DNA from 3 places in the Streptomyces cinnamoneus genome. Region 2 is predicted to be linked to each of the others. Evidence: riboswitches for the same ligand, from Rfam matches in the RefSeq annotation. Region 2 holds a riboswitch; each other region holds the start of a gene.
The links. A riboswitch is a leader RNA that binds a small molecule or an ion and turns the genes downstream of it on or off. The one in region 2 is predicted to bind cobalamin.

Region 1 (4,672 bases), 4.4 Mb from region 2:
GGGGGCGGGTTTGAGGGCGGCGTCGCCGGCGTACCGTCCGGCCGCCACCGCGACCGCGCCGGCACCGATCAGGGTGGCGGCCGCCGTGGCCGTCGCTCCGCGCAGTCCCATCCCCTCCAGTCTGGGCCCCGGGCGGGGGCGGCGTCCACCGGGCGGCGGACGGGTGCCGCCCGGGGCGGGGGCGGGGGTCAGCGCTGTCCGTAGCCGCGGTACTTCTCGGTCACCTCGGCGAGCCGCTGGGGGGTGAGGAGGGTTGGGGTGCGGCCGGGGACGGCGGACGCGGCGAGCCAGACCCGGCACATCCACTCCAGCTGGGCGGTGCGGTCGTAGGCCTGGTCCAGGGTGGTGCCGTAGGTGAGGGTGCCGTGGTTGCGCAGCAGGCAGCCGGTGCGGCCGTCGAGGGCCGCCAGCATGTGCGCGGCCAGCTCCTCGGAGCCGTAGAGGGCGTAGGGGGCGACGCGGACCGGCCCGCCCAGGGCGGCGGCCATGTAGTGGATCAGCGGCACCTCGTCGACCAGGGTGGACACGGCCGTGGCGTGGACGGCGTGGGTGTGCACGATCGCGGCGGCGTCGGTGGAGCGGTAGACGGCGAGGTGCATGGGCAGCTCGCTGGTGGGCACCAGCTCGCCGAGGACCTGGCGGCCGTCGAGGTCGACGCCGACCGCGTCGCCGGGCCCGAGGCGGTCGTAGGGCACGCCGCTGGGCGTGACGAGCACCACATCCCCCACCCGGGCGGAGACGTTGCCCGAGGTGCCGACGACGAGTCCTTCGGCAGTCGTGCGGCGGGCGCTGGCGACCAGCTCGGCCCAGGCGCCGCCCAGGTCGGCGGGGATGCCGGGGGGTATGGGCCCGCCCGCCCCGGTGCGGCCGCGCGCGGTCCTCGCGTCCTCTTCTGGAACCCTCATCGGCTTGCCCCTCCGGTCGGTGTCCGCCGCACCCCGACCCCGTTCACCTTCCGTTCACCCAGGGTCCCTACGGTCGCCGCGTACTGACCATCGAACTGATTGCCTGGGTGAATGGAAAACATCACGCTTCTCATCGGGATCGTGATCGTCACGGCCTTGGTGTTCGACTTTACGAACGGCTTCCACGACACGGCCAACGCCATGGCCACCACCATCTCCACCGGGGCGCTCAAGCCCAAGGCCGCGGTGGCGATGTCGGCGGTTCTCAACCTCGTCGGCGCGTTCCTCTCGGTGGAGGTCGCCAAGACGATCTCCGGCGGCATCATCGACGAGAGTGCCGGCATCCGACCAGAGGTGATCTTCGCCGGGCTCGTCGGCGCCATCGTCTGGAACCTGGTGACGTGGCTGGTGGGCCTGCCCTCCAGTTCCTCCCACGCCCTCTTCGGTGGTCTGATCGGCGCGACGATCGTCTCCGTCGGCTTCGACGCGGTCAACGCCGACAAGATCGTGATGAAGGTCCTCATCCCGGCCGTCGCCGCGCCCCTCGTGGCCGGCCTCGCCGCGACGGCCGCCACGCGCCTGACGTACCGCCTGACCAAGGGGCGGGACGAGCAGGAGACCGCCAAGGGCTACCGCGCCGGCCAGATCGCCTCGGCCGCCCTGGTCTCCCTCGCCCACGGCACCAACGACGCCCAGAAGACCATGGGCGTGATCACCCTCGCGCTGGTCGCCGGCGGCGTCGTGGCCCCGCACTCCGACCCGCCCCTGTGGGTCATCGTCTCCGCGGGCCTGGCCATCGCGCTCGGCACGTACCTGGGCGGCTGGCGCATCATCCAGACGCTCGGCAAGGGCCTCACCGACATCAGGCCGGCCCAGGGCTTCGCCGCCCAGACCGGTGCCGCCACGGTGATCCTCGCCTCCTCGCACATCGGCTTCGCGCTCTCCACCACCCAGGTCTGCTCCGGCTCGATCATGGGCGCCGGCCTCGGCCGCAAGGGCGGCGTGGTGCGCTGGTCGACCGCCGGCCGCATGGTCGCCGCCTGGGTCCTGACCCTGCCCGCCGCGGGCCTGGTCGCCGGTGGCGCGGCCCTCCTCGCCGACCAGGGCGACTGGGGCGTGGCCGCGGTCGCCGTCCTCGGCCTGGCCGTGTCCGGCGCGATCTGGGCGGCCTCCCGCCGCAAGCCGGTCTCCCACGACACGGTCAACGACCTCAACGTGCCGCAGGGCCTGCCCGCCGAGCCGGCCGGTGTCGTCACCGCCGCCCTCCAGGCCGTCGCCCCGCCGCCGGCCGGCCCCCTGTCCGCCGTCCCGGCCGCCCCCGCGGCCCAGACCGCAGCTCCCGCCGCCGCGACGGCGACGAGCTGAGGAACCGGAAACCAAGGAACCCCGCATGCACATCAACTGGGAAGCCCTCGGCCAGGTCTTCGGCGTCAGCCTCGTGGTCACCGTCGGTCTCGTGGGCGTCTTCACCCTCGGCATCATCGGTACGTCCCCCCGCAAGCCCCAGGAGCAGCCGGACGGCACCGTCGCCGCGGTCGCCGGCCCGGCCGCGCTCGTGCGCACCGGCGCGTACGCCTGCTACGCCCTGTGCGCGGCCGCCGTGGGCTACGGCATCTACCTCATCGTCGCCTGACGCGGGGACAGCCCCGCGCGTGAAGCGCCGGTCCGGCAGCCGCCGGGCCGGCGCTTCGTCGTTTCCGCGCGCCCCGTGGCCGGAGCCCGGTCACGGGGCGGTGGACCCACCGGCCCCACTGCCCCACGGCCGCCTCATCGCAGGTCAGGGTGAGTTGACGCCCGTTCCCGGGCCGTGGTGGACTTCCGGAGCCAAAACGGCGACAGCAGAGGAAGCCGGTGCGAGTCCGGCGCGGTCCCGCCACTGTCACCGGGGAGCGCACCCCCAAGCGATGGCCACGGCGTGAGCCGGAAGGCCGGGGGCGGCGTGGATCCGGGAGCCAGGAGACTCTGGTCGCCGTCACGTCGAGCCAGGGCGCGGACCCTGAGTGAGGACACAAGCCGGCCATGCCCTTCTGCGGTTTCGCCTGCGGCACCGCCCTCGGCTATCTCGCCGACCTCGTCTTCGGCGACCCCCGCCGCGGCCACCCGGTGGCCGCCTTCGGGCGCGCCGCGCACGCCGTCGAACAGCGCCTGTGGCGCGACCACCGCGGCCACGGCGCCCTGCACACCCTCGTCTGCGCGGGCGGCGCCGTGGCCGGCGCCGGACTGCTGGCCCGCGCCGTACGCGGCCGCCGCGCCCCCGGCGTCGCCCTGACCGCCGCCGCCACCTGGGCCGTGCTGGGCGGGACGTCGCTGGGCCGGGAGGCGCGGGCCATCGGCGGTGCGCTCGCCGCGGGCGACATCGAGGTCGCCCGGGAGCGGCTGCCGCACCTGTGCGGGCGCGACCCGCAGGCCCTGGACGGGCAGCAGATCGCCCGGGCCGTCGTGGAGTCCGTCGCCGAGAACACCTCCGACGCCGTCGTGGGCGCCCTGTTCTGGGGCGCGCTGGGCGGGGTGCCGGGGCTGGCGGGCTTCCGGGCGGTGAACACGCTGGACGCGATGGTGGGTCACAAGTCGCCCCGCCACCGCCGCTTCGGCTGGGCGTCCGCCCGGCTCGACGACGTCGTGGGCTGGCCCGGTGCCCGGCTCACCGCCGCCCTCACCGTGCTCGCGGGCCCCGACCCGCGCGGTGCCTGGCGGGTGGCCCGCCGTGACGCCTCCCGCCACCCCAGTCCCAACGCCGGCCCGGTCGAGGCCGCCTTCGCCGGCGCCCTGGGCGTGCGGCTCGGCGGCACGCTCGCCTACGCCGGGCGCGTCGAGCACCGGCCCGTGCTGGGCGCGGAGCTGCGTCCGGTCCGGGTGGCCGACATCGAGCGCGCGGTGCGGCTCTCGCGCCGGGTGTCGCTGCTGGCCGTGGGCACCGCCATCGGCGGCCGTGCGCTGGGCAGCCTTGTGAAGAGCGCCGCGGCGTCGGCCGCGAGGAGGAGGAACCGGTGACAGCTCCAAGGGGCGGGGGCCTGCTGGTGGCGGGGACCACCTCGGACGCGGGCAAGAGCGTGGTGACCGCCGGCATCTGCCGCTGGCTGGTCCGCAGGGGCGTCAAGGTCGCGCCGTTCAAGGCGCAGAACATGTCGCTCAACTCGTACGTGACGCGCGAGGGCGCGGAGATAGGGCGTGCCCAGGCGATGCAGGCCGCCGCCGCGCGCGTCGAGCCGAGCGCGCTGATGAACCCGGTGCTGCTCAAACCCGGCGGGGACCGGAGCAGCCAGGTCGTGCTGATGGGCAAGCCGGTGGGCGAGCTCAGCGCGCGCGGCTACCACGCGGGGCGCCAGGAGCAGCTGTTCGGGACGGTGACCGCGTGCCTTGAGGAGCTGCGGCGGACGCACGACGCGGTGATCTGCGAGGGCGCGGGCAGCCCGGCCGAGATCAACCTGCGGCGGAGCGACATCGTCAACATGGGCGTCGCCCGCGCGGGCCGGCTGCCCGTCGTCGTGGTCGGCGACATCGACCGGGGTGGCGTCTTCGCGTCCTTCTTCGGCACGACGGCCCTGCTCTCGCCCGAGGACCAGAAGCTGATAGCGGGCTACGTCGTCAACAAGTTCCGCGGCGACGTGACGCTGCTGGAGCCGGGGCTGGAGATGCTGCGCGGCCTGACCGGGCGGCCCACGCTGGGCGTGCTGCCGTTCGCCCACGGGCTCGGCATCGACGAGGAGGACGGCCTGCGGGTGTCGCTGCGCGGGGCGGTCCGCGAGTCGGTGGTCGCCCCGCCGTAC
Region 2 (4,672 bases):
GATCAGGACGCCGTCGGCGCGGGTCAGGCCGGAGCCGCCGGACTCCTCGCGCACGTAGACGCCGCCGAGGCCGAGGTCCGCGCCCTTGCGCAGGACGTCGACGGGGAAGTGCTTGTCCTGGTCCCAGGCGACGGCGTGGGGGGCGAGGTGCTCCCGGGCGAAGTCCAGCGTGGTCTCGGCGATCGCGAGCTGGTCCTCGGACAGCAGGGTGCCGGCCGTCGGGGCGGTCGTGGTCGTCATCGCCGTCACCGCATCGTCGGGATGGTGAAGCTCGCGCCCTCCTTGGCCCCGGAGGGCCAGCGCGAGGTGACGGTCTTGGTGCGGGTGTAGAAGCGGACGGCGTCCGGGCCGTGCTGGTTGAGGTCGCCGAAGCCGGACCGCTTCCAGCCGCCGAAGGTGTGGTAGGCCACGGGCACGGGGATGGGCACGTTGACCCCGACCATGCCGGTGTTCACCCGGCGGGTGAAGTCCCGGGCGGTGTCCCCGTCCCGGGTGAAGATCGCCACTCCGTTGCCGTACGGGTGCTCGCTCGGCAGCCGCAGGGCCTCCTCGTAGTCGGCGGCCCGGACGACGCTGAGCACCGGCCCGAAGATCTCCTCGCGGTAGATCCGCATGGCGGGCGTGACGTGGTCGAAGAGGGTCGCGCCGGCGAAGAACCCGTTCTCGTGGCCGGGCAGGACGAAACCGCGTCCGTCGACCACGAGTTCGGCGCCCTCGGTGGCGCCGATGCCGACGTAGCGGTGCACGCGGTCGAGGGCGTCGCGGCTCACCAGGGGGCCGAAGTCGGCGTCCGGGTCGTCGGAGCGGCCGATCCGCAGGGTGCCGATGCGCTCCTTGAGCCGGGTGACCAGCGCGTCGGCGGTCTCCTCGCCGACGGGCACGGCCACCGAGATGGCCATGCAGCGTTCGCCCGCCGAGCCGTAGCCGGCGCCGATCAGGGCGTCCACGGCCTGGTCGAGGTCGGCGTCCGGCATTACGATCATGTGGTTCTTGGCGCCGCCGAAGCACTGGGCGCGCTTGCCGTGGGCGGCGGCGGTGGCGTAGACGTGCGCCGCGATCTGGGTGGAGCCGACGAAGCCGACGGCCTGGACCCGGGGGTCCTCCAGCAGGGTGTCGACGGCCTCCTTGCCACCGTTGACGACGTTGAGCACGCCCGGCGGCAGGCCCGCCTCCAGGAAGAGCTCCGCGAGCCGCAGCGGTACGGACGGGTCGCGCTCGGACGGCTTGAGGACGAAGGAGTTCCCGCAGGCGATCGCGGGCGCCGCCTTCCACAGCGGGATCATCGCGGGGAAGTTGAACGGGGTGATCCCCGCGGTGACGCCGAGGGGGGCGCGCAGGGAGTGGACGTCGATGCCGGTGCCGGCGTTGTCGGTGAACTCACCCTTGAGCAGGTGCGGGATGCCGGCGGCGAACTCCACGACCTCCAGGCCCCGCTGGAGGTCGCCGTGCGCGTCGGCGACGGTCTTGCCGTGCTCGGAGGACAGCATCCGGGCCAGCGCGTCCCGTTCGCCCTCCACCAGCTGGAGGAACCGCAGCAGCACCCGGGCGCGGCGCTGCGGGTTCCACTCGCCCCACGCCACCTGCGCCTCCGCGGCGTCGGCGATCGCGGCAGCGGTCTCGTCGCGCCCGGCCAGGGGGACCCTGGCCTGCACGGAACCGGTGTTGGGGTCGTGGACGTCGGCGAAGAGCCCCGACGTTCCGGCCTGGCGCCTGCCGCCGATGAAATGGGTGAGTTCACGGACCATGGAAGCCTGCTCTCGTCGGAGGAGAAGCGGGGACGGGCACGGCCGGCCGGGCGGCGGCACCGGGGTGCGGCCGCGGGGCGGGCCGTGGGACGCGGAGGCCGAAGAGCCGCCGGGGCTCAGGGACGCGAGGGCGTCCGCGCGTGCTCCGCCGGATCACCAGGGTCGTGGGTACGGACCGGTGCCATGCGTGTCTGCTCCATCCTCGTGGGTCAACACGGAAGAACCCGCGGCCGGTATCCTGACTTCCGGGTCGTCGCGCGCCGCCCGCCGTCCCGACATCCCGCTCGTCGGTGGCGTGTCGCCGGCGGCACACTCCCCGGTCACAGTGGCGGGACCGTGCCGGACTCACACCGGCTTCCCCGCACCGCGGACCTTGCTGACGAACATATAGTTGGACGTCCTAGTAAGTACACCCCTGCCCACCCCTGTCCCGTGGAAGCGGCGTTCGCAGCCTTGGCAGGCCGCCCGCGGAAGATTCACAACAGTTGACAGAAGGCCAAGGTTGATGGCACGCGGTGCCACTGCCAGAGTCGTCGTGCGACCGGGGACCACCCGGCGGGCACCGCGAAGCGGCACGGCGCGCCGCGCGCGTCCGCTGGAAGTGCCCTCTTCCTTCGCCGGGTTGGCGGAGGTCGCGGGGTCAGCGGACGTTCGCAGGGTGCCGGACGTCCGGCGGGCGATCGCCGCGCGACACCGGGAGACGGAGCATGGCGCACGCGCAGGCGGCGGCAGCGGAATCCAGCCGTACGGCCGGGGCTGAGGGGCCCCGCCCGTCGCCGGGCCCGAGGGGGCCCGGGCTCGCAGGGGAGCGGGGCGCGGGACGGTGAGGGACCGTTCCGCGCCCCGGCGCACGTCCCGGTGCGGGTCAGGGGGCGCGGGCGCGCCGCGTGACCGGAATGCGAACAGCCCTGTCCCTCCCCGGTGTCGAGCGCCTAGGGTGGCCGGTGCAGCTGGTTCGCCCTGCCCGCCAGGCAGGCGCGTCGCAAGAGGGAACCCGGTGGGAATCCGGGACTGCCCCGCAGCGGTGAGCGGGAACGACCGCCGTCATGAGCACTGGGCCGCCAGGCCTGGGAAGCGACGGCCATTAGGTGCCTGCCCGTCGGCCGAGAGCCGGCGTGCGCCAGGCGTGCCCGCGAGTCCGAAGACCTGCCCGCTGTCCGTGCGCGACCCGGTCGCGCGCGGTCTCCCGGTGACCTCGAGGGCGGGTCGGCGTACAGCACCAGGCGGGAAGCGCGGCGTCGTGCCGTACCCGTCCGGACCGTCGTCCCTTCGCGCCCCCGCCAGGCCTCCGGGTTCCTGGACACGAAGCTCGCGAAGGAGAGTTCCTTGACCAGCACGACCGCAGCCGCGGCAGCCCGTGCCACCGTGTACGGCTACCCCCGGCAGGGCCAGGGCCGTGAACTGAAGAAGGCCGTCGAGGGGTACTGGAAGGGCACCGTCACCGCCGCCGCCCTCCGGGATACCGCCGCCGGGCTGCGCCGCGCCACCTGGCGGCAGCTCGCCGGGGCCGGCGTCCACGAGGTGCCCACCGGCGACTTCTCGTACTACGACCACGTCCTGGACACCAGCGTGATGGTCGGCGCGGTCCCCGCCCGGCACCGCGCCGCCGTCGAAGCCGACGCCCTGGACGGCTACTTCGCGATGGCGCGGGGCACCCAGGAGGTGGCGCCCCTGGAGATGACCAAGTGGTTCGACACCAACTACCATTACCTGGTCCCCGAACTCGGCCCCGACACCGTCTTCACCGCCGACTCCGCCAAGCAGGTCGGCGAGCTCGGGGAAGCCCTCGCGCTGGGCCTGGCCGCCCGGCCCGTCCTCGTCGGACCGGTCACCTACCTCCTGCTGGCCAAGCCCGCGCCCGGCGTGGCCGAGGGCTTCGAGCCGCTGACCCTCCTCGACCGGCTGCTGCCGGTGTACGCCGAGGTGCTGGCCGACCTGCGGGCCGCCGGCGCGGAGTGGGTGCAGCTCGACGAGCCCGCCCTGGTCCAGGACCGCACCCCGGCGGAGCTGAACGCCGCCGCCCGCGCCTACCGCGACCTGGGCCGCCTCACCGACCGGCCCAAGCTGCTCGTCGCCTCCTACTTCGACCGCCTCGGTGAGGCCCTGCCGGTCCTGGCCAAGGCCCCCGTCGACGGCCTCGCCCTCGACTTCACCCGCGCGGCCGCCGCCAACCTGGCCGCCCTCGCGGCCGTCGGCGGACTCCCGGGCAAACGCCTGGTCGCGGGCGTGGTCGACGGCCGCAACGTGTGGATCGACGACTTCGAGCAGTCCCTGTCGATCCTGGGCACCCTCCTCGGCCTCGCCGACCGCGTCGACGTGGCCGCCTCCTGCTCGCTGCTGCACGTCCCGCTGGACGCCACCGCCGAGCGGGACCTGGACCCGCAGGTCGCCCGCTGGCTCGCCTTCGCCCGCCAGAAGACGACCGAGGTCGTGACCCTCGCCAGGGGACTGGCCCAGGGCACCGACACCATCGCCGCGGAACTCGCCGCCAACCGCGCCGACCTGGCCTCCCGGGCCGGCTCGGCCCTCACCCGCGACCCGGCCGTCCGCGCCCGGGCCGCCGCCGTCACCGCCGCCGACGCACGCCGCTCGCAGCCCTACCCAGAGCGCACCGCCGCCCAGCGCGCCCACCTGGGACTGCCGCCGCTGCCCACCACGACCATCGGCTCCTTCCCGCAGACCGGCGAACTGCGCGCCGCGCGGGCCGGCCTGCGCGCCGGACGCCTCGACGAGGCCGCGTACGAGCAGCGCGTCGAGGCCGAGATCCGCGAGGTCGTGGCCTTCCAGGAAAAGGCCGGCATCGACGTCCTGGTGCACGGCGAGCCCGAACGCAACGACATGGTCCAGTACTTCGCCGAGCAGCTCACCGGCTACCTCGCCACCCAGCACGGCTGGGTCCAGTCCTACGGCACCCGCTACGTCCGCCC
Region 3 (4,672 bases), 1.4 Mb from region 2:
CGCCGTCGGTGCCCAAGTGGGCGGCGAGGTTGACCGAGCCGAGGTTGCAGACGGCGGTCTCGCCGTCGTCGGTGACCTCGAGGATCTCGGTGCAGAGGTTCGAGGAGTGGACGACCTTGCCCTTCTCGGCCGTCTGGTTGGCGGTGCGGTTGGCGGCGTCCTTGAACGTCATCCAGCCGTTGCCGGTCTGCGCGAGGGTGCGCATCATGCGGGCGTAGAGCACCCGGGCCGGGATCTGCTTGACGGCCTTGCCCGCGGCCTCGTAGGCGCGGTACGCGGCGTCGAACTCGTCGCCGTAGAGGTCGACCAGGTCCGGGGTGTCCGCGGGGGAGAACAGCGACCAGTCCGCGTCCGCCTCGACGCGGCGCATGAACTCGTCCGGGATCCAGTGCGCGATGTTGAGGTTGTGGGTGCGGCGGGCCTCCTCACCGGTGTTGTCGCGGAGCTCCAGGAACTCCTCGATGTCCGCGTGCCAGGTCTCCAGGTAGACGCAGGCCGCGCCCTTGCGGCGGCCGCCCTGGTTGACGGCCGCGACGGAGGCGTCGAGCGTCCGCAGGAACGGCACGATGCCGTTGGAGTGGCCGTTGGTGCCGCGGATGAGCGAGCCGCGGGAGCGGATGCGGGAGTAGGACAGGCCGATGCCGCCCGCGTGCTTCGACAGCCGCGCCACCTGGTGGTAGCGGTCGTAGATCGAGTCCAGCTCGTCCAGCGGCGAGTCCAGCAGGTAGCAGGACGACATCTGCGGGTGGCGGGTGCCGGAGTTGAAGAGCGTGGGGGAGGAGGGCAGGTACGACAGCGTGCTGGTCAGCCGGTACAGCTCCGCGACGTCGTCCAGGGCCTGCTCCGAGTGGTTCTCGGCCAGACCGCAGGCCACGCGCAGCAGGAAGTGCTGCGGGGTCTCGATCACGTCGCGGTGGATGGGGTGGCGCAGCAGGTAGCGGCTGTGCAGGGTGCGCAGGCCGAAGTAGCCGAAGCGGTCGTCGGCGCCGTCGGCGAGGGCGGCGTCCACGAGGGCGTCCAGCCGGGCGGCGTGCGTCCGCACGAAGGCGGCCGTCTCGTCGGCGATCAGGCCCTCGCGGTGCCCGACCTCGACGGAGGCGGAGAAGGAGGTCGCGCCCTGGCCGGCCGCCTCGTCGGCGATGGCCCGGGTGAGCAGCCGCGCGGCGAGCCGGGAGTACTCGGGCTCCTCGGCGATCAGCCCGGCCGCGGCCTCGGTCGCGAGGGACCGCAGCTCGGCCTCGTCCGAACCGGGGTGCCGGCCGCGCAGCGCGGCGGCGGCGACCTTGCCCGGGTCGGTGGCCGGAAGGTCGGCGGTGAGATCGGTCAGGGTCCGCAGCAGCGCGGTCCCGGGGCCGCCGGTCGCTTCCGCGTTCGCTGAGACGGGACCTGACTCTAGATCCGCGGGCGCGATGGTCACGGTGGGGCTCTCCCTCGCTCGGCTGGGTGGGCCGCGTCTGGGAGCGCACGACGGTCGCCTACGGGCACGCATCGCTGGCGTGTGCCAGGGCGTGGCTCGTAGGCGTCCGCCGGCCCACCCCTCGAGGCCCGGACGAATTCAACGCCCATAGCCGAGCCAAGGGCAGGCTCGGTGGTGGGCGCGCTGGCGGCAGGTCCTCGGACTTCAGGTGCGCCTGGTATATGCGCACACATACACCGTTGCGGGACAGTTCCGGATTTCCACCGGATTCCCCTGCGACGACAGCGAGCACGAGCATACATCTAGTGCTGGGCCTCGGAGGCACCCCCACATGTTGTGTCGGGCCGTCATGAAGTGGTTGCGGAATGTGGTAGCGGGGTGGGGTGTTGGGGTGTTCCGGGAGAGCCGTCACGGGGCGTGGGAGGACGCGCGGGGGCCCCGGTGTGCCGGGTGACGGGAAGGGTGCGGCGAGGGCGCCAGAGGGGTGGCTGGGGGCCTTCGGGGGGTGCTTCGGCCGGCCCCGGCCGGGTGCCGGGGAGGTTGCCCCGGTCGGCGCCCGTCGGGCCCGGCGCGGGGGTGGGGGGAACGACGAACGACCGCGCCGCCCGGCCGGTGGAACCGGTCCGGGCGGCGCGGTCGGCCGCGGCTGCTCGGGTGGAGGAGGCGGAAGCCTCAGTGGCCTCCCGGCACCCCCGCCGTCGCCGGGGGCAGCTCCCGCTCCACGCCCGGGTCGCCCGCGTCGGCGGTGTAGTCCGACGGCTTCGTCTGGTCCACGCCGTCCGGGGCGCCCACCGCCTTCAGGACGAAGGTGAGGACGACGACCACGAGGACGTTCAGGACGAAGGCGGTCAGACCGATGTATCCCTTCTCACCGATCAGCGGGATCAGGTTCGTGTTGCCGAAGTGGTCCTGGGTCGCGCTCGGCGTGTCGTACGCCCGCCAGGTCCCGTACGCCATGCCGGCCGCCCAGCCCGCCAGCAGCGCCCAGCGGTGGAACCAGCGCGTGAAGAGCCCGCCCACCAGGGCCGGGACGGTCTGGAGGATCCAGATGCCACCCAGCAGCTGGAAATTGATGGCCACTGTTTTGTCCATCGTGAGGACGAAGACCAGCGCGCCCACCTTCACCAGCAGGGAGGCCAGCTTGGACACCTTCGCCTCGTGCGCCGGCGTCGCGTCCGGCTTGAGGAAGTCCTTGTAGATGTTGCGGGTGAAGAGGTTCGCCGCCGCGATCGACATGATCGCCGCCGGGACGAGCGCGCCGATGCCTATCGCCGCGAAGGCCACGCCGGTGAACCAGTCGGGGAACATGTCCTCGAACAGCTGGGGGATCGCCAGCTGGCCGTTCTTCACCTTCACCCCGGCCGCGATGGCCATGAAGCCCAGCATCGCCAGCAGGCCCAGCATGAGCGAGTAGAGGGGGAGGATGGTGGTGTTGCGGCGGATGACGTTGCGGCTCCTGCTGGAGAGGACGGCCGTCACCGAGTGGGGGTAGAGGAAGAGGGCCATCGCGGAGCCCATGGCCAGCGTGGCGTACGCCCACTGGGCGTCGGGTCCGGGGACGAGGGAGCCGCGCGGCTTGCCGGTGGCCGGGTTCTTTGCGGAGAAGGCCTCGCCCGCCTTCGCGAAGATGTCGTCGAATCCGCCCAGTTTGATGGGGATGTAGATGATCGCCACCACGATGACGATGTAGATCAGGGCGTCCTTGACGAACGCGATCAGCGCCGGTGCGCGCAGGCCGGACGAGTAGGTGTACGCCGCGAGCACGCCGAAGGCGATGAGCAGGGGAAGGTCCTTGACGAACCAGTTCGCGTCCGCCCCGCCGCCGACGCCCATGACGTCGAGCACCGCCTGGATGCCCACCAGTTGCAGCGCGATGTACGGCATCGTCGCGAGGATGCCGGTCAGGGCCAGGGCGAGCGAGAGGCCCTTCGAGCCGAACCGGCCCCGGACGAAGTCCGAGGAGGTGACGTATCCGTGCCGGTGGGCGACCGACCACAGGCGGGGGAGGAAGGTGAAGACCAGCGGATAGCACAGGATCGTGTACGGCACCGCGAAGAACCCGGCCGCGCCGCCCGCGTAAATGGCGGCCGGTACGGCTACGAACGTATACGCGGTATAGAGGTCGCCGCCCAGCAGGAACCAGGTGACCCAGGTACCGAACGAACGGCCGCCGAGGCCCCATTCGTCGAGGTTTTCCGCGTTCTCGGCCCGCCGCCATTTCGCGGCCATGAAGCCCATGACGGTGACCGCGAGGAAGAAGAAGATGAACACGGCGAGTGCCACGCCGTTGACGCCGTCCTTCATCGGCCCGCACCCCTTCCGCGCGTCCGCTCATGACGTCGTACGAGCACGTAGGCGATGACCGTGAGCAGGGTCGATATGACGACCCACAGCATCTGGTACCAGTAGAAGAAGGGGATTCCTATAAAGGACGGGGTGACCCGGGCATAGGAGCCGACCCACAGCATCGCCACGAAGGGGATCGCGAGGCATACGCCCGCGACGAACAGCGGAACGGGCACGACCGGTTTGCGGCCGTCCGCGGGTGGTTGCTCGGGTGGTTCCGACATGCGGTGACTCCGTCCCTGCGCGATCACTTGCGTAATGCGCAGGAAATCTAGGGGAGGGAGCCTCCGGACGTCACCCCCTATCCGCATATCGGTATGACAACGCCGCGGGGCCGGGGGCGGCGGTGTCGCCCGCCGCCGTCCGGCCCGTACCGCGCGCGGCGCTCAGCGACCCGTCTCCCCGCGGTTCACGGCCATCACCACCACGGCCCCCGCCATGATCAGACGATCCGTCAAGGCGTCTATCTGCCGTCGCTGTTCGGCCGGCAGCCGCCAGTCCTCCCACCACGAGGTCTCCTGCGCCGAGGGCGGTGCCTGCCACTCGGCGGCCCAGTCCTGGGCGAGCTGCGCGGCGAGGGGGACGGCCGAGCGGGCCAGGTTCGCGTACGCGGCCAGGAGCGCCACCATGGGGCCGTCCGCCAGCCAGTCGCGCCAGGCCGCCAGCAGCCCGTCCGCGAGGTGGGACACGTCCTCCAGCCACAGCACGTGCTGGGTCACCCAGCCCTGGGGGCTGGGGCAGGCGGGCATGCCCGGCAGGAGGCGGGGCGGCAGTCCGTCGCGACGGGTCAGGAAGTCCCGGGCGAGGGTCAGCTCGTAGTCCGAAGGGGTCCAGGAGCGCTCATTGAGGGCGATCGCGGCGGCATCGACGGCATCGACGGCGTGGCTCATCCCGCCACCGTACGTGGTC

Region 1: linked by a shared signal. The riboswitch ahead of CYQ11_RS06885 (cobalamin biosynthesis protein) and the one ahead of CYQ11_RS26655 (CoA-acylating methylmalonate-semialdehyde dehydrogenase) in region 2 are both predicted to bind cobalamin.
Region 3: linked by a shared signal. The riboswitch ahead of CYQ11_RS21195 (ribonucleoside-diphosphate reductase subunit alpha) and the one ahead of CYQ11_RS26655 (CoA-acylating methylmalonate-semialdehyde dehydrogenase) in region 2 are both predicted to bind cobalamin.

What each region holds. Positions count from the first base shown of each region.
Region 1 is NZ_PKFQ01000001.1:1,673,999-1,678,670, forward strand. Features, by position in the region: gene CYQ11_RS06865 (alpha/beta hydrolase) at 1-111, opposite strand, end outside; gene CYQ11_RS06870 (class II aldolase/adducin family protein) at 189-905, opposite strand; gene CYQ11_RS06875 (inorganic phosphate transporter) at 1,017-2,270, shown strand; gene CYQ11_RS06880 (hypothetical protein) at 2,296-2,538, shown strand; cobalamin riboswitch at 2,748-2,867, shown strand; gene CYQ11_RS06885 (cobalamin biosynthesis protein) at 2,925-3,896, shown strand; gene CYQ11_RS06890 (cobyric acid synthase) at 3,893-4,672, shown strand, end outside.
Region 2 is NZ_PKFQ01000001.1:6,062,202-6,066,873, forward strand. Features, by position in the region: gene CYQ11_RS26650 (acyl-CoA dehydrogenase family protein) at 1-240, opposite strand, end outside; gene CYQ11_RS26655 (CoA-acylating methylmalonate-semialdehyde dehydrogenase) at 246-1,745, opposite strand; cobalamin riboswitch at 1,957-2,129, opposite strand; cobalamin riboswitch at 2,693-2,902, shown strand; gene metE (5-methyltetrahydropteroyltriglutamate--homocysteine S-methyltransferase) at 3,072-4,672, shown strand, end outside.
Region 3 is NZ_PKFQ01000001.1:4,705,522-4,710,193, forward strand. Features, by position in the region: gene CYQ11_RS21195 (ribonucleoside-diphosphate reductase subunit alpha) at 1-1,417, opposite strand, end outside; cobalamin riboswitch at 1,589-1,719, opposite strand; gene mctP (monocarboxylate uptake permease MctP) at 2,090-3,721, opposite strand; gene CYQ11_RS21205 (DUF3311 domain-containing protein) at 3,718-3,987, opposite strand; gene CYQ11_RS21210 (hypothetical protein) at 4,150-4,653, opposite strand.